Regions from separate parts of the Streptomyces graminofaciens genome, predicted to be linked through region 2. Evidence: predicted binding sites of a transcription regulator. Region 2 holds the regulator's gene; the other holds the start of a gene.
The links. The regulator HspR, encoded in region 2, represses chaperone genes until heat shock. The targets are predictions, from matches to a motif close to TTGAGNNNNNNNNNCTCAA.
Positions count from the first base shown of each region.

Region 1: a site for HspR is predicted at 5,546-5,564, ahead of lon (endopeptidase La). Genes of this name have one in related genera too.

Region 1 is NZ_AP018448.1:4,969,402-4,977,968, forward strand. Features, by position in the region: gene SGFS_RS21055 (peptidoglycan-binding protein) at 1-1,227, opposite strand, end outside; gene SGFS_RS21060 (hypothetical protein) at 1,220-2,143, opposite strand; gene SGFS_RS21065 (hypothetical protein) at 2,263-2,664, opposite strand; gene lon (endopeptidase La) at 3,085-5,523, opposite strand; gene SGFS_RS21075 (GNAT family N-acetyltransferase) at 5,709-6,368, shown strand; gene SGFS_RS21080 (GNAT family N-acetyltransferase) at 6,433-7,254, shown strand; gene SGFS_RS21085 (rhomboid-like protein) at 7,258-8,094, opposite strand; gene SGFS_RS21090 (glycoside hydrolase family 3 protein) at 8,532-8,567, shown strand, end outside.
Region 2 is NZ_AP018448.1:7,302,569-7,311,135, reverse strand. Features, by position in the region: gene SGFS_RS31770 (hypothetical protein) at 97-594, opposite strand; gene SGFS_RS31765 (VOC family protein) at 949-1,323, shown strand; gene SGFS_RS31760 (heat shock protein transcriptional repressor HspR) at 1,444-1,896, opposite strand; gene dnaJ (molecular chaperone DnaJ) at 1,902-3,083, opposite strand; gene grpE (nucleotide exchange factor GrpE) at 3,126-3,800, opposite strand; gene dnaK (molecular chaperone DnaK) at 3,797-5,650, opposite strand; gene SGFS_RS31740 (DUF4328 domain-containing protein) at 5,852-6,505, opposite strand; gene SGFS_RS31735 (MraY family glycosyltransferase) at 6,633-7,709, opposite strand; gene SGFS_RS31730 ((Fe-S)-binding protein) at 8,008-8,567, shown strand, end outside.

The DNA.
Region 1 (8,567 bases), 2.3 Mb from region 2:
CCTGACGTCCTGACCGGAGAGTCCGGCGGGCAGCCTCTTCCCCGGTTTGACCAGCACGACATACCCGCCGCCGCTCCCCTCCCCCGAGCCGTCCCCGGCGTCCTGGCTCTCGCCGTCGCCCTGGTCGGCCGCCTCGGACACCGTGGTGACGGTGCCCTCGGCCGTGGTGCCGGTGGCCTCGGAGAGGATCTCGACCCGCTGCCCGGCCCGAACCAGGTCGCGTTGCTCGGGGCCGATCCGGCCCTGTACGACGAGGTCGCCCGCGGAGACGGTGAGGAGTTCCGCGCCGGGCCCGGCCTCGGCGCCGACCCGGGTGCCCAGCCGGTCGACCCGGGCGGGGATACCGCGCAGGAAGACCACCTCGGCGGCGGGCAGCATGGGGCCGTCGACCGCCTCCAGCGCGGCGAGTTCGGCCTTGGCCGCGGCCAGGTCCTCCGCCGCGCGGCTCCTCTGCTTGCCCTTCGGCGCGTCCTGCCAGGTGCGCTCGGCCTGGGTCACCGCCCGCTCGGCGGCGGTCAGTTCGGCGGCGCCGTCGGGTCTGGCGGGCAGCGGTTCGTAGCCCCGGGAGGCGTAGAAGGCGGCAAGGGCCCGTTCGGTGCCCGCGCCGAAGGTGCCCTCGGGGTCCGGGGCGGTGCCGTGGCCGAGACGGGTGAGCGCGCGCTGGAACTGGGTGACGTCCGCGCCGCGCGCGCCGGGCTTGAGGTCGCGGTAGGCGGGCAGGGTGCCCTGAAGGGCGAAGAGCGGTCGGCCGGAGATCTCGACCAGCACCGAGCCGGCCTTCACCGCGGCGCCCTCGCGCAGCGGGGTCCTGGTCACCACCGCGCGCACGGCGTCCCCGCCGCCCGCCGACACCGCCGTGATCTCGACGGTCTGGTCCGCCCGTACGGTGCCGCGCAGCACGACGGAGTCCTTGAGCACCCGGTACTCGACGGGAGCGGTGAGCACGTCCGCCGGGGGCGGTCCCTGTGCGGCGGCGCGCTCCGCGGGGGACTTGACCAGGGTGGCGGCGCCGATGCCTCCGGCCGACAGCACGACGGCCGCCACGACGACGGTGACCAGCAGACTCCGCCGCCGCGCGAGCGCCACACCACCGCCGCCCGCGCCCTCACCGCCACCGCCGCCCGCGCCCTCACCGGCATCGGCATCGGCGGCACCCCCATCGGCCGTCCCGGTCGCCGTACCGGCCGCGAGCTCCTCGGTCGTCGGCTCCGTGGACTCCTCAGGCACCGCCGCCCACCAGCCGCCCCGAGTTGCGCAGGACGGCGTCGACGGTCCGCTTCACCTCAGCCATGCGTTCGGCGTTCTTCTCGATGTACTGCTTCTCGTACGCGGCCTGCACGGCCCACCACACACCGACGACGTTGACCTTCTGCTTGCAGGCGACATCGGCCTTCGCCACCTGGATCTCCGCCTGGCCGGCGGGCTTGGAGGCGTCCCATTTGTCGTCGTCGTTGGCCTGCATCGGGTCGTCGTAGTCGTAGCCGGCCTTCTCCATGCAGGCACTCCACTCGCCGAAGACCTTCTTCACCCGCTCGTCGGCGTCCGTACGGGCCCGGAGCGCGACTCGGTCGTTGGGCAACTGAAGGAAGCTGTCCGTCCCGCCCTCGCCGAGCGTCTCGCGGTTCGCCTCGCCCCGGCAGCCGCCCTCGGGGACCTGCTCGCCGTCGACCTGCTTGCCCGCGTTGCTGCCCACGAGCACCGCGCGCTCGGCCGCGGTGGGGGTGGTGTCCTCCCCGGTGCCGTCGCCCTCCTCGACGGGGCGGTGCCGCTCGGGCGCCCGGTAGCCGGAGGTGGCCGCCGCGTCCGCGTCGATGAGGAAGTAGTAACGGGTCATGTCGGGGCGGAGGTCCGGGACCTCGCCGGCGTCGAGAACGGCGTCCATGGCCCGGAAGTCGAAGCCGAACCGCGACATGCACCGCCGGATGAGCGACCGCTGGGCCTTGAGATACGTCCCGTACTGCTCCTTGCCGAGGATGTACCCGTCCATCGGCAGATCGGAGATGTCCGCGCTGCTGCGCACCCGGGGTATCGCGCCGAGGTCGGGCACGGGCCCGTCGCCCTCGGTGCCTTCCCCCGAGCAACCGGCTAGGACGACGGCCAGAATTACGACCGGCGTCGCGCTGCGGAACCTGATGCGGCTCACGGAACTCCAAACCTCCGGGTGGGAGACCTTCTGAGAAACTGGGGCCCAGTGGCGCCGGCGGATTCCGGCCGTCGGCGCCACCGTTCACCGTGCGAGGACGCTCACGGTGTGTGGGAGCGTCAGGAGTTCTGGGACGACGAGGCCTTGTCGTTCATGGCGTCGCCCACATAGCTGCTGTTCACGTAGGCGCCGTAGCTCGCCCCGCCGAAGTTGTCGTGCTCCCAGAGCCTGGTCTCGCAGTCGGAGTAGCTCAGGAAGGACGAGACCGTGTCGTTCCACCCGTAGGGCGAGAACGAGCTGAGCTGCCAGTCCACGTCGGCGTTGGTGTCACAGCCGTAGTCGCCGGTCAGGGTGAACGACGCACCGCCGTAGTTGGCGTGCTGGTAGAGGACGACATGGACGACCGCGAGGGCGCCGGCCTCCTGCTCGGTGTCGCTCGGCGCCGCCTGGGCCGGGGCCACGGCCCCGAGGGCGGCCGCACCGCTCAGGGCGACTGCGGCGAGGACGGTTCTGATGCGCATTGCTGTTTCCTCTCACTCAGTTGACGAGGTGGAACGGAAACGTGCTGCGAAGAACTCCAGGGGCGTCGAACGGCCCCGGAGGGTTGGAGCGGCATCACTGTCGTGGAGGCGCCAGTCGCGGGCAAACCGCCAACAAACGTTCCGGACAAGGGAGTTGACCGCTTGCGCACACCCCTCGGGCGCACCGCTCGCGTCCTGGGCGGGCCCCGACCCGTCCTTTACACAGGGTCTTTACATAAAGCTGACATAAATTTCACAGGCGATTCGGGATTGATCCGGACGTCATGCCCATGACGGAAGTTGGACCGGAAACACCCCCTCGGCACCCGAAGCCGCCCGCCCCGGCCCCCGTCGCCGCATACGCGTGTGGCCCGGAACCCCGTAAGGGGCCCCGGGCCACACACACCCGCACCGCGTCCGTCACGCCGCGGCCGGGATCCTCACCTCCCCGGACTCCCCGGACTTGGACTCCCCTGCCGTCTCCGCCGGGGCGAGCGCCAGCTCCAGCACCTGCCGGACGTCGGTCACGGCATGGACGTCGAGCTTGTCGAGGACCTCGGCCGGGACGTCGTCCAGGTCGGGCTCGTTGCGCTTGGGGATGACGACGGTCGTGACGCCCGCCCGGTGCGCGGCCAGCAGCTTCTGCTTGACGCCACCGATGGGCAGCACGCGCCCGGTCAGCGAGACCTCACCGGTCATCGCCACATCCGTCCGGACCAGCCGCCCCGACAGGAGCGAGGCGAGCGCCGTCGTCATGGTGACGCCCGCGCTCGGCCCGTCCTTGGGCACGGCCCCCGCCGGGAAGTGGATGTGCACGCCCCGGTCCTTCAGATCGCCCACGGGCAGCTCCAGTTCGGCCCCGTGCGAGCGCAGGAAGCTCAGCGCGATCTGCGCCGACTCCTTCATGACATCGCCCAGCTGCCCGGTGAGCGTCAGCCCCGCCGCGCCCGTCTCCGGGTCGGCGAGCGACGCCTCCACGTACAGGACGTCACCGCCCGCGCCGGTGACCGCGAGCCCGGTCGCGACACCCGGTACCGCCGTACGCCGCTCGGCCGGGTCCTGGGCGGACTCGGGCACGTGGTGCGGGCGCCCGATGAGCGCGCGCAGATCGCCGTCCGCGATGGTGAACGGCAGCTCCCGCTCGCCCAGTTCGTGCTGTGCGGCGACCTTGCGGAGCAGCCGGGCCACGGCCCGCTCCAGGTTCCGTACGCCGGCCTCGCGCGTGTACTCACCGGCGAGCCTGCGCAGCGCGCTCTCGTCGAGGACGACCTCGTCGGCCCCGAGCCCGGCCCGCTCCAACTGCCGGGGCAGCAGATGGTCCCGGGCGATGACGACCTTCTCGTCCTCGGTGTACCCGTCCAGCCGGACCAGCTCCATCCGGTCTAGCAGCGCCTCCGGAATGGCCTCCAGCACATTGGCGGTGGCGAGGAACACGACGTCGGACAGGTCGAGTTCGACCTCCAGGTAGTGGTCCCGGAAGGTGTGGTTCTGGGCGGGGTCGAGGACTTCGAGAAGGGCGGCCGCCGGGTCGCCCCGGAAGTCGGAGCCCACCTTGTCGATCTCGTCCAGCAGGACCACCGGGTTCATGGACCCGGCCTCCTTGATGGCGCGGACGATGCGCCCGGGCAGGGCGCCCACGTACGTACGCCGGTGCCCGCGGATCTCCGCCTCGTCACGCACACCGCCGAGCGCGACCCGCACGAACTTCCGCCCCATGGCGTGCGCGACCGATTCCCCGAGGCTGGTCTTTCCGACCCCGGGGGGCCCCACGAGGGCGAGTACGGCACCCCCGCGGCGCCCGCCGACGACGCCCAGCCCCCGGTCGGCCCGCCGCTTGCGCACGGCGAGGTACTCGGTGATGCGCTCCTTCACGTCCTCCAGGCCGGCGTGCTCGGCGTCGAGCACTCCCTTGGCGCCCTGGATGTCGTAGGAGTCCTCGGTCCGCTCGTTCCACGGCAGTTCGAGCACCGTGTCGAGCCATGTGCGGATCCACCCGCCCTCGGGCGACTGGTCGCTGGTCCGCTCCAGCTTGTCGACCTCCTTGAGCGCGGCCTCACGCACGGACTCGGGAAGGTCGGCGGCCTCGACCCGCGTCCGGTAGTCGTCGGACTCGTCCCCGTCCTGCTCGCCGTTCAGCTCGCGCAGTTCCTTGCGGACGGCGTCGAGCTGCCGCCGCAGCAGGAACTCCCGATGCTGCTTGTCGACGCCTTCCTGAACGTCCTTGGCGATGGTCTCGGCGACGTCCTGCTCGGCGAGGTGGTCGCGCAGCAGCTGGGTGGCGAGCTTCAGCCGGGCGACGGGGTCGCCGGTCTCCAGGAGCTGGATCTTCTGCTCGGTGGTGAGGAACGGCGAGTACCCGGAGTTGTCGGCGAGGGCGGACACGTCGTCGATGGCCTGCACCCGGTCAACCACCTGCCAGGCGCCGCGCTTGCGGAGCCAGCTGGTGGCGAGCGCCTTGTACTCCGTGACCAGCTCGCCGACATGCCCCGGCAGCGGCTCGGGCACGCTCTCCTCGATCTGGGCGCCCTCGACCCACAGCGCGGCCCCGGGCCCGGTGGTCCCCGCCCCGATCCTCACCCGCCCGCGCGCCCGGATCAGGGCCCCCGGGTCGCCGTCGGCGAGCCGCCCGACCTGCTCGACGGTGCCCAGGACGCCCGTGCTCGCGTAGGTCCCGTCGATCCGTGGCACCAGCAGCACCCGTGGCTTGCCCGGCTCGGCCCGCGCCGCGGCCTGCGCGGCCTCCACCGCGGCCCGTACATCCGTGTCATTGAGGTCCAGCGGCACCACCATGCCAGGCAGCACGACCTCGTCGTCGAGCGGCAGTACGGGCAGGGTGAGCGGTGCGGACGTCGAAGCCATGATCTCTCCCTCGGCATTCAAGTTGAGCTATGCCGACTCAATGCGTGTGCGCCGGTGATTGTTCCCAGGGGAGCGGCTCGTTCGCTGTGAGCGATCGATCACCGCGGAGGGCCCGGCATAAGTAATAATCACTAAGCCATTTCACCTATTACATTTCATCTATCACACAACACCTGGGGGTCGCGGTGGACGGAATCGTGCGGGCCTGGATCGACGGATGGGTCGTCTCGCGCGGGGCGGCGCCGCCCATCGCGGAGCCGTGGGGCTGCACGATCGACGTGGGAACGCCCGACCACATCACCCGCCACGTCCTCACCGCCACGAACGACGCCGTCGACGAGACCACGGTCCGCAAGGTCGCGGACGCGGTGACCGGTGCCGGCGTATGGCTCAAGGTCTTCGCCGCGCCGTCGACGGTCGCCCCCTGGCTCGGCGAGGGCTGGTGGATCGACCCCGAACCGGGCTACCTGATGTCCGTCCCGCTGTCGAGGCCACCGAAGGGCGCCGAGGTCCCGGGCGGGCCCGACGGCTACCGGCTGCGCGTCTGGTCCCGCGGCGGCGTGACCCGCGCGATGATCGCCGCCCCCGACGGCTCCTGGGCGGCCCGCGGCCAGATCGCCCCGACCGGCGCCACGGCGGTCGTCGACCAGATAGAAACCTCCCCGTCCCACCGCCGCCGGGGCCTAGGCACCCTGATCATGCGCACCCTCACCCACGCCGCCCTCGAACAGGGCGCCGAGACGGGCATCCTGGCCGGCACACCGGAAGGCCGCGCACTGTACGAGTCCCTGGGCTGGACGGTGGCGGCACCCCTGACGAGCGCGAAGTTCACGGGGCGGCCGTAAGGAGTGCCGCCCGGCGGTGAAAATCCCGTTGCCGCACCCCGGCCCGTGAGCGAGCGTCTGGCGCATGACGGACACCGAAACCCTGCTCGCCGCCTACGACGCCCAGATGCGCGGCGCACCCCCGAACCCGCCCGCGGGAGTGACGTACGAGCAGGACGGGCCCGTGGTGCGGGTCGTCGGGCAGGTCTGCGGGTATGTCGCGGCGGCAAGCGATCTCGGGGTGCGGGGCGCGGAGTTGGACGAGCTGATCGTCCGCCAGCGCGACTACTTCGGCGTGCGCGGCGAGAGCCTGAAGTGGAAGGTCCGCGGCTACGACCGGCCGACCGAGCTCACCGGCCGGCTGCTCGCCGCCGGTTTCGTGGCCGAGGAGCCGGAGACGGTGGTCGTCGGCATCGTCGAGGACCTCACCGTGCGGCAGTCGGTGCTGCCCGACGGGGTCACGGTCCGCCAGGTCACCGCCGAGACGGACATGCGGCGGATCGCCGCCCTGGAGTCGGCCGTCTGGGAACAGGACCTTCACTGGCTGGCCGACGACCTGATCGGACGGATCGCCGCCGCCCCGGACGGGATCGCCGTCTTCGTCGCCGAGGCCGACGGCGAGGTCGTGTCCGCGGCCTGGATCATCTTCCGCGAGGCATCGGAGTTCGCCAGTCTGTACGGCGGCTCGACCCTCACCGCGTGGCGCGGCAGGGGCATCTACCGCGCCCTCGTCGCCGCCCGCGCGGAACTCGCCGCCGCCCGCGAGGTCCCGTACCTCCACGTCGACGCCTCCGCCGACAGCCACCCCGTCCTGCGCGGCCTGGGCTTCCGGGCCGTCACCACGACCACGCCGTACGTGTGGTCGCCGCCGGGCCCTCAGGACTTGTCGTCGGACGACAGGCCGTAAGGCCTAAGCCGTGTCGGTGGTGGCCGCGTGCTCGTCCCGCCACCGCCGCACGACCGGCCAGGTCGCGATCCCGATGGCCAGCGACATCAGATGCCCCCAGTTCGTCATCGGGTTCGTGAACGCGATCAGGTCGTCCACGAGCATGCCGCCGACCGCCAGCACGATCGGCCATCGCAGCCACGGCGTCAGCAGCCCCGCGAGCGCGCCCACGCTCGCCGCCACGCCGAAGCTGATGCCGTAGTCGAGGCGGTGCAGCGAGCTGTCGGGCAGGTGGCCGCCCAGGACCGCGAAGCCGACAGGGACCTCGGTGGCGAGGGTCGCGAGGACATGCCCGAGCAGGAAGACCGCGGCCGTGCGCCACCCTCCGATGCGGCGTTCCAGCGCGGTCAGCACCACCAGGAACCCGACCGCGTACGGCGAGCCGACGCCCCCCGCGATCCACAGCGCGCTCGCGACCAGCACGAGCACCGGGTCGTGGAGCAGATGCGCCACGTCCGTACTGGAGCCCTGGTGCAGCGCGCGCACGAGGGCCGGGTCGGCGTACTCGGCGACGACCGAGGTGACCACCAGGACGGTGGCGTAGGAGAAGGTGAAGGGCGTGCCCTTGAGGGTGGGGAGGAGCCGCCAGGGGCGCGGGGCGGAACGGCGTCGGGGGGCCTCGGCTCCGGTCTCGACCGTGATCCCGATTCCGGGTCCGACGGCGCGTACGGTCCCGATTCCGTTTCCCGGCCCCACCTGCTCCTCGACCGGCGCGGACACCGCACCCGCCTGCCGTGGAATCCCGTCCAGGACGGGCCCGGCGGCCGACGGCGTCACGTCGGGCGATGCGGCCCTGCCCACGGTGTCCACGGTGAGGCACTCCTTCCGTTTCACCTCACAGTGGACGCCCGACGAGCCCCTGTCTGTGACCCCGGCCACGCTCGGCCCCATTCACAGAAACCTGACAGCGAAGCTGACGGGAACTTGACGGTCCAGCACCCACTGGCTCTCGTCGCTGCGTTGAGCTCCGCGCGCCACAGCCCGGCACCGCCTCACGACCGGTTCGGAAACCGCCGGTTACACGAGTCAAGTCCCCTGCGTTTCAAGCCATCTGCCGCGTGATGGTGGCCACTTGACGAAAACCTGGTACCCACCCGTTTTTGCTGCTTCCCTGAACGAGCCGCAGGCGACAAAGCCGCGCCCTCATCCGGTCGTGGGCGCGATCGCCGTCCAGTTCATCCGCTCCGCCAAGTAGCCCAAGGCAGCCCCACAAGGGCCCCACGCACAAGGAATCCCGGATGCCCACGCCCCCTTACCGTGACCCGAACCGTCCC
Region 2 (8,567 bases):
GGCCGCCGACGGCTGCGCCCATGAGGCCCACTCCCGCAGCGGGGCCACGAGCCCCACTGCCACAGCAGGGCCACGAGGCCCACTTCCGCAGCGGGGCTACGAGGCCCACTTCCGCAGCAGGGCCTCCCGCTCCTCCCGGCGCGGGGTTCCCTCGGCGCCGCGCCCCCACTCCTCCAGCGCTCCCAGGTCCGCCGTACCGTCCGCCAACCGCTTCAGCAGCGCCACGGACAGGTCGTACTCGGACTGCGCGTACCCTCCGGCGGCGGCCGCGACGTACGCCTCCAGCTCCACCGTCCCGTCGGCGGTGTCGAGATGCACCTCGAAGGCGCCCGGGGAGTCGCCGCCGCCGCTGATCGTGCTGACGACGAGGTCCACTGCGGCGCCGACGAGCAGCCGGGAAGTGGAGGGCCGGATCTTCATGTCCCGCACCTCGACGCCGCCCACCTCGCCCCAGGCCCAGCTGCCGCCTTGGTCGGTCCCGAGCCCCTCCACACCGGCCGCCGTGAGCCGCACGCCACGCCCGTACCCCTCCGGCTCGGACCCGACGTACACCACGCCGTCCTCCGTGACCCAGAACAGTCCGACCATGGCCATGAGTTGCCTCCCCTAGTGCGCTGTACACGTCTCCCCTGTTGAGACACCGTACGACGGCGGATGGTTCAGCGGCCGGGCGGGAGACGGGAGTTGGCCACCGGACGGTTGAAAATCGCCGTTGTCGCCTTCCCTCCCGTCCCGTAGGGTCGGTCGACATGAACACCGGACCGGCGTCGCGACGCCACACACGGATTGGCCACCCGGTGGAGGGCTGATCGCACGGTGGGTGCGTCGACGGCACCCCGGCACCTCGCATTCGGCACGCGGACCTCCTGGCGCCCGAGCACCACGAGCCCGTTCCTCTCGTATCCCCATCCTTCGTGCTTCGCGCCGAACGACAACGAGGTCAGCCGAATGTCAGCCACGTTCAACCACACCATCATCGCCTCCAAGGACCGCGAGCGGTCGGCCCTGTTCTTCCGGGAGTTGCTGGAACTCACCGAAGCGCCGTCCTGGGGACCGTTCACCAACGTCCAGCTCACCGACGGCGTGCTGCTCCAGTTCGCCGAGCCGCCGGTGGAGATCCAGATGCAGCACTACGCGTTCCTGCTGGACGACGAACTGTTCGACCGCGCCTATCAGCGTCTGTGCGACCGCGGCATCACGCACTGGGCCGACCCCCAGATGCGCCGCCCCGGCGAGATCAACAACGAACACGGCGGTCGGGGCGTGTACTTCAAGGACCCCGCGGGCCACGCGATCGAGCTGATCACGCGGCCGTATCTGTAGACGACACGAGGGACCTGTCGGTACTGGTGAGTACCGGCAGGTCCCTCGTCGTTCGCTCAGTCATTCAGCCGCTCAGCCGCTCACTCGCTCAGCCGACCAGTCGCCGCTCAAGACATGACGTCAGTCCGACGGCTGGCGCCCCTTCGGCCGCCACACCACCAGCGCGCTGGTCTGCTGCACCTCCTGGTACGGCACCAGGTCGCGGCGGTACGACGCGTGGACCGCGGCCTCGCGCTGCTGCATCGCCGCCGCCGCGCCCTCGACCGCCGACTGGAGTTCGGCGACGCGCTGCTGGAGCGCGGCGACCTGGTTCTCCAGTTCGATGATGCGCTTGATGCCGGCCAGGTTGATGCCCTCGTCCTGCGACAACTGCTGGACGGTGCGCAGGAGTTCGATGTCGCGGGCCGAGTATCGGCGGCCGCGCCCGGCCGTGCGGTCCGGGGAGACCAGGCCCAGGCGGTCGTACTGGCGCAGGGTCTGCGGGTGCAGGCCCGAGAGCTGGGCGGCCACCGAGATGACGTACACCGGTGTCTCTTCCGTCAGCTCGTACGGATTGCGTCGACGACCGTCCATCTCTCTCATGCTCCCTTCGCGGCCTGGAACAGCTCCGCCCGCGGGTCCTCTTCCGCGGTCGCCTCGCGATACGCCTCCAGTGCGTCACGAGCCTTCCCCGACAGGTCCTTCGGGACACTCACCTCGACCGTGATCAGCAGGTCCCCGCGGGTGCCGTCCTTGCGGAAGGCGCCCTTGCCGCGGGCCCGCATCGTGCGCCCGTTGGGCGTGCCCGAGGGCAGCTTCAGCGTGACCGGCGGGCCGCCCAGGGTCGGGACCCTGACCTCCCCGCCGAGCGCCGCCTCGGCGAACGTCACCGGCACGGTCACCGTGAGGTTGTCCTCCTTGCGGCCGAAGACCGGGTGCGGGTCCACATGCACGACCACGTACAGATCACCGGCCGGGCCGCCGCGCTCGCCGGGTGCCCCCTTGCCGCGCAGCCGGATCCGCTGGCCGTCCGTGACTCCGGCCGGGATACGGACCTGCATCGTGCGGGAGGACCTGGCGCGGCCGCTGCCCTTGCAGTCCAGGCAGGGGTGCTCGGCGATGAGGCCGCGCCCCTTGCAGTCGGGGCACGGGTCGGTGAGGGAGAACCCGCCGCCCGAGCCGCGCGCCACCTGGCCGGTGCCGACGCAGGTCGGGCACACGCGGGGCGTGCCGTTCTTGTCGCCGGTGCCCGAACAGGCCTTGCACGGGGACTGGGAGGACATGCGCAGCGGTACGGTCGCGCCCTCGATGGCCTCGGTGAAGCTCAGCGTGACCTCGGACTCGATGTCCTGGCCGCGCCGGGGCTGCGCACGTGTGCCCGCGCCCGCGCCGCCCCGGTTGAACAGGCCCCCGAAGACGTCCCCGATGCCCCCGCCGAAGCCGCCGGAGCCGCCCTGGCCCTGGGCGCCGCCTCCGAAGAGGTCGCCCAGGTCGAAGTTGAACGAGCCGCCGCCCGCGCCCGGCCCGGGGCGGAAGCCGCCGTTGCCGAAGAGGGCGCGGGCCTCGTCGTACTCCTTGCGCTTCTTGGGGTCGCCGAGGACGTCGTTCGCCTCGGAGATCTCCTTGAAGCGCTCCTCGGCCCTGGCGTTGCCCTTGTTGGCGTCCGGGTGGAACTCGCGGGCGAGCTTCCGGTACGCCTTCTTGATCTCGGCCTCGGTGGCGTCCTTGGGGACGCCGAGGACCTTGTAGAAGTCCTTCTCGATGAAGTCCTTGGTGCTCATCCTCGACGTCCCTCCTTCCCCTCGGTGTGCACGCGGTCGGCGTCAGCCCTCGTCCGGGCCACCGCTCTCCTTGTCGTCGCCCGCCTCGGCCTCGTCGGCCTTGACGGCCTGCGCGCCCGGCTGCGGTTCGGCGACGGCCACCCGCGCGGGGCGGATGGTGCGCTCGCCGATGCGATACCCCGGCTGCAGAATCGCCACGCACGTCGTCTCGGTGACGTCCGGCGCGTAGCTGTGCATCAGGGCCTCGTGGAGCGTCGGGTCGAAGGGCTCGCCCTCCTTGCCGAACTGCATGAGACCCATCTTCGCCGCGACGGTCTCCAGCGACTCGGCGACGGACTTGAAGCCGCCGACCAGTTCGCCGTGTTCCCGCGCGCGGCCGATGTCGTCGAGCACGGGCAGGAGTTCGGTCAGGAGGTTCGCGATGGCGATCTCCCGGACCGTGATCCGGTCGCGCTCGACCCGGCGGCGGTAGTTCTGGTACTCGGCCTGGAGCCGCTGGAGGTCCGCCGTGCGCTCACCGAGCGCCGTACGCACCTGGTCCAGCTGGGCCGTCAGACCGGCCACCTGGGCCGCTGCTGCCGCGTCCCCGGCCGGGGCCGCCCCCTCCTGGGGGGCGGCCTTCGGCTCGGCGTCCTCGGAGCCGGAGGGGACGTCGGGCTGCTGCGGCTGAGCCGACTGCGGCTGCTGCTCGTCGAAGCCCGGGGTCTCCTCTGTCACGCGGCACCGTCCTTGCGGTCCTCGTCGACGATCTCGGCGTCCACGACGTCGTCGTCGGCCTTGGCGTCACCGCCACCCGCGCCGGCACCGGCCTCGCCGCCCGCGGCCTGCGCGGCCTGGGCGTCGGCGTACAGGGCCTGGCCGAGCTTCTGCGAGACGGCGGCGACCTTCTCGGTGGCCGTACGGATCTCGGCGGTGTCCTCGCCCTTGAGCGTGGCCTTCAGCTCCTCGACGGCGGCCTCGACCTCGGTCTTGATGTCGCCGGGGACCTTGTCCTCGTTGTCCTTGAGGAACTTCTCCGTCTGGTAGACGAGCTGCTCGCCCTGGTTGCGGCTCTCGGCGGCCTCGCGGCGGGCGTGGTCCTCCTCCGCGTACTTCTCGGCCTCCTGGCGCATCCGGTCGACCTCGTCCTTCGGCAGCGAGGAGCCGCCGGTGACGGTCATCTTCTGCTCCTTGCCCGTGCCCAGGTCCTTGGCGGTCACGTGCATGATGCCGTTGGCGTCGATGTCGAAGGCGACCTCGATCTGCGGGACACCGCGCGGGGCCGGCGGCAGACCGGTCAGCTCGAACATCCCGAGCTTCTTGTTGTACGCCGCGATCTCGCGCTCGCCCTGGTAGACCTGGATCTGCACGGAGGGCTGGTTGTCCTCGGCGGTCGTGAAGATCTCGGACCGCTTGGTCGGGATCGTCGTGTTCCGCTCGATGAGCTTCGTCATGATGCCGCCCTTGGTCTCGATACCGAGGGACAGCGGGGTCACGTCGAGGAGCAGGACGTCCTTGACCTCACCCTTGAGGACACCGGCCTGCAGGGCGGCGCCGATGGCGACGACCTCGTCCGGGTTGACGCCCTTGTTGGCGTCCTTGCCACCGGTCAGCTCGCGGACGAGCTCGGCGACGGCGGGCATACGGGTGGAGCCACCGACCAGGACGACGTGGTCGATCTCGGACAGGCTGATGCCCGCGTCCTTGATGACGTTGTGGAACGGCGTCTTGCAGCGCTCGAGCAGGTCCGCGGTGAGCTGCTGGAACTGGGCGCGGGTGAGCTTCTCGTCGAGGTGCAGGGGACCCTCGGCGGAGGCGGTGATGTAGGGCAGGTTGATCGAGGTCTCGGTCGAGGACGACAGCTCGATCTTGGCCTTCTCGGCAGCCTCACGCAGCCGCTGGAGGGCCATCTTGTCCTTGGCGAGGTCCACGCCGTGCCCGGCGCGGAACTGCTGCACCAGGTAGTCGACGACGCGCTGGTCCCAGTCGTCACCACCGAGGTGGTTGTCACCGTTGGTGGCCTTCACCTCGACGACGCCGTCACCGATCTCGAGGAGGGACACGTCGAACGTGCCGCCACCGAGGTCGAAGACGAGGATGATCTGCTCGTCCTTGTCGAGGCCGTAGGCGAGGGCGGCGGCGGTCGGCTCGTTGACGATGCGGAGGACGTTCAGTCCCGCGATCTCACCGGCCTCCTTGGTGGCCTGCCGCTCGGAGTCGTTGAAGTACGCCGGGACGGTGATGACCGCGTCGGTCACCTTCTCGCCCAGGTACGCCTCGGCGTCCCGCTTCAGCTTCTGCAGGATGAACGCGGACATCTGCTGCGGGTTGAACGGCTTGCCGTCCAGCTCGATCTTCCAGTCCGTACCCATGTGACGCTTCACGGACCGAATCGTCCGGTCCACGTTCGTGACCGCCTGGCGCTTGGCGACCTCGCCGACCAGCACCTCACCGTTCTTCGCGAAGGCGACGACGGACGGCGTGGTCCTGGCACCCTCGGCGTTGGTGATGACGGTGGGCTCGCCGCCCTCCAGAACGCTGACGACGGAGTTAGTCGTGCCCAGGTCGATGCCGACCGCACGTGCCATTTCAATTCCTCCAACAATGACTTGAGTGGAACGGACTCAAGTGTGCATGACCCTTCCCGCTCGGTCAACAGAGCTGAGTCGAGGGGGCTCAACTTTTATCTGCTGCTTATGTGTAGGTGGCGGGTGAGCTGGGGGTTTGTGGGGTTGAGGGGGGGTTGGGCGGCGTCAAACGATCACCTGTCCGGGGGTACGCGGTGGGGGTCATGGGGCGTACCGCTGCTGAGTCGCCGTCAGCGCGCGTACGACGAAGACGGCCGCCACCGCCGCGCCGATCACCGCCGCGTCGGCCGCCAGGAGCAGCTCCACCTTGTCGTAGGCCCGTGCGATGACCTCGTCCGTCGTGTCCGCGTACATCAGGCCCGTGCCGCTGAGCATCGCCACGAGCCACAGGGCCCACCACCAGTTCACCGCGCGCGGCAGTCGCGCCTCGGGGGCGCCGGCGTGGTGGATGTCGGCGACGACTCCGCGGGGGATCCAGAGGTTCGCGACGGGGATGATCCAGCCGGCGTAGACCCAGATCCCGGCGTAGCGCGGGGGTCGGCCGGAGAGGGTGCGGGCGTTGTCCCGGAGGCGTTGCAGCCAGAGCAGGAACGTGAGCGCGCAGATCAGGGTGGCGACATCTCCCACCGAGCTGACGACGTGGTAGCCGTCCTCCAGCGGCGTCGGCAGGCGCTGCCGGTCCCCGTCCCGGTAGAGCGGCCCGGCGTCCGGCATCCCGGCCGCCGCGAGCCGAACGTGCCACAGGGCCCGGGCCACCCACGCGGCACCGGCGAGGGCCAGGGCCATGACGGCACCGCGGGCCACCCAACGAACCGGGCTCAGCACGGGCGGACGCGGGGCTATGTGATCGTTCATCGGGGCATCCTTGTCGATGGACGACCGCACCTGCCAGGCCCCACGCCCGAAGCGGCGCCCGAAGCGACACCCGACTCGACCGACACGACCGACGCGCTCGGCCCACCCGTTCACCCTGCCGGTCCGGTCAGCTAGTCCGCCGCCTGAGTGCCAGCTGGCCGTCGCGGTCGTAGGGCCGCGGCGCGGCGCTCCTGCCCGAGGGCGTCCCGTACGGCCGCCGCGGCCGTCCCACCCCCGGCCGGTACACCGGCACCCACACCAGCCCCAGCACCACGATCCCGGCCGCCCCCGCCACCCACCACACCGCCGTCGGGCCCAGGCGTCCGAGGTCGATCAACAGGCCCATGACCGCACCGGCCAGGGCCGCGACCCCGACGGCGACCGTCGCCGCCCCGGGCGTCACGCCGAGTCGGCGCAGACGATGGACGACGTGGTCGGGGGCCGCACGCAGCAGCGGCCGGGCCGCCCGGCGGCGCGAGACGAGGACGAGTACGGCGTCGGCGGTCGCGACCGCCGTCAGGGCGAACACCGCCGCCGGGCCGGACCAACCCGTCTCGGCGTCCGCGTGCACGAGCACCACCGTCGAGGCGAGGACGAAGCCGACGAACAGCGCCCCGCACCGGCCCGGCACCACCCGCGCCGGAGGGCGGCCGAGGACCAGGAAACCGGTGAGCGCGGCGGCCAGTACGCCGAGCAGGGCGGCGACCTCGCCGTAGAACGCGGCGGCGGCGCATCCGCCGAGCGCGAAGGCCGTCACGGCGCCGACGGCCCCGAGCACGCCGTCCGCGTGGTCGAGGGAGGCGAAGGCGAATGTCAGCAGTACGGTCAGCGCGACGGCCGCCACCGCGCCCGCGGCACCCCATTCCTCGTACGGCAGGGCCACCGCGGCCACCCCGGCCACGCACCCCGTCTGCACCACGGCCGGCACCCGTCGCACATCGGCGACCAGCCCGAGCAGCGCGACCGCGCACCCTCCGGCGAGCAGCCACGCCGCCTCCTCCCCCAGCGGCGCGACCCCGGTCCACTCGCCGCCGAGGGCCACGAGCGCGGTCCCACCGGTCACCGCCAACCCGCCGAGCAACGGCACCACCCGGCCCCGCCGACGCTCGACCAGACCGAGGCGCACGGCGGGGGCCCGCAGCAGCGCGGTCAGCACGGCGGTGAGGAGCAGGGCGGAGGCAGCGGAGGCGATCCCGTACAGCACAAGCCGAGGTTATGACGGTATGCCCCGATATTGCGGGAATAACACGATCGGGTTTACGGGGTGGCACGGGCTCGGATCGGCTCGGATCGGCAATCCCCGCGAACGGCCGCGCCACCCCGGACCGACCCGTCCGGCACCGCACAGTCACGCCACGGTCACTCAGGCAACCCTCAGCGACGCAGATCACCGCCTCGCTGGCTACAGTGCGGCAAGAGATGAGGGTAGTCTCGAAGTACCACCTAAGTTACCGCTTAGTAATCTCGCTGAGACCTCCCTCGCAGGCCCGAGGAGCCCCGACATGCAACTCGCCGCGATCATCGTGTCGCTGGTTCTGACCGTGGTCGGCGTCGCGCTGCTCGCACGCGCCATCGGTCAGTTCTTCCGGTATTTCAAACTGGGCCAGCCGGTCCCGGCCGGCAGCCGTACCGACAATCCCTATCAGCGCAGTGTGACGCTGGTGCGGGAGTTCCTCGGCCACACCCGGATGAACCGGTGGGGCATCGTGGGCTTCGCCCACTGGTTCGTTGCCGTCGGCTTCCTCACCCTGCCGCCGACCCTCGCCCAGGCGTTCGGCCAGCTCTTCAAGGCCGACTGGGTGCTGCCGGTCATCGGTGGGTTCCTGCCGTTCGAGCTGTACATCGAGTTCATCGGTGTGATGACGATCCTCGGCATCGCCGTGCTCATCGTGATCCGCCTGCTGAGCCTGCCCTCGCGCGCCGGCCGCAAGTCCCGCTTCGCGGGCTCCAAGGCCGGTCAGGCGTACTTCGTCGAGTACGTCATCCTCACCATCGGTCTCGCGATCTACGTGCTGCGGGGCCTGGAGGGCGCGCTGCACCACGTCGAGCACTACGAGGCCGG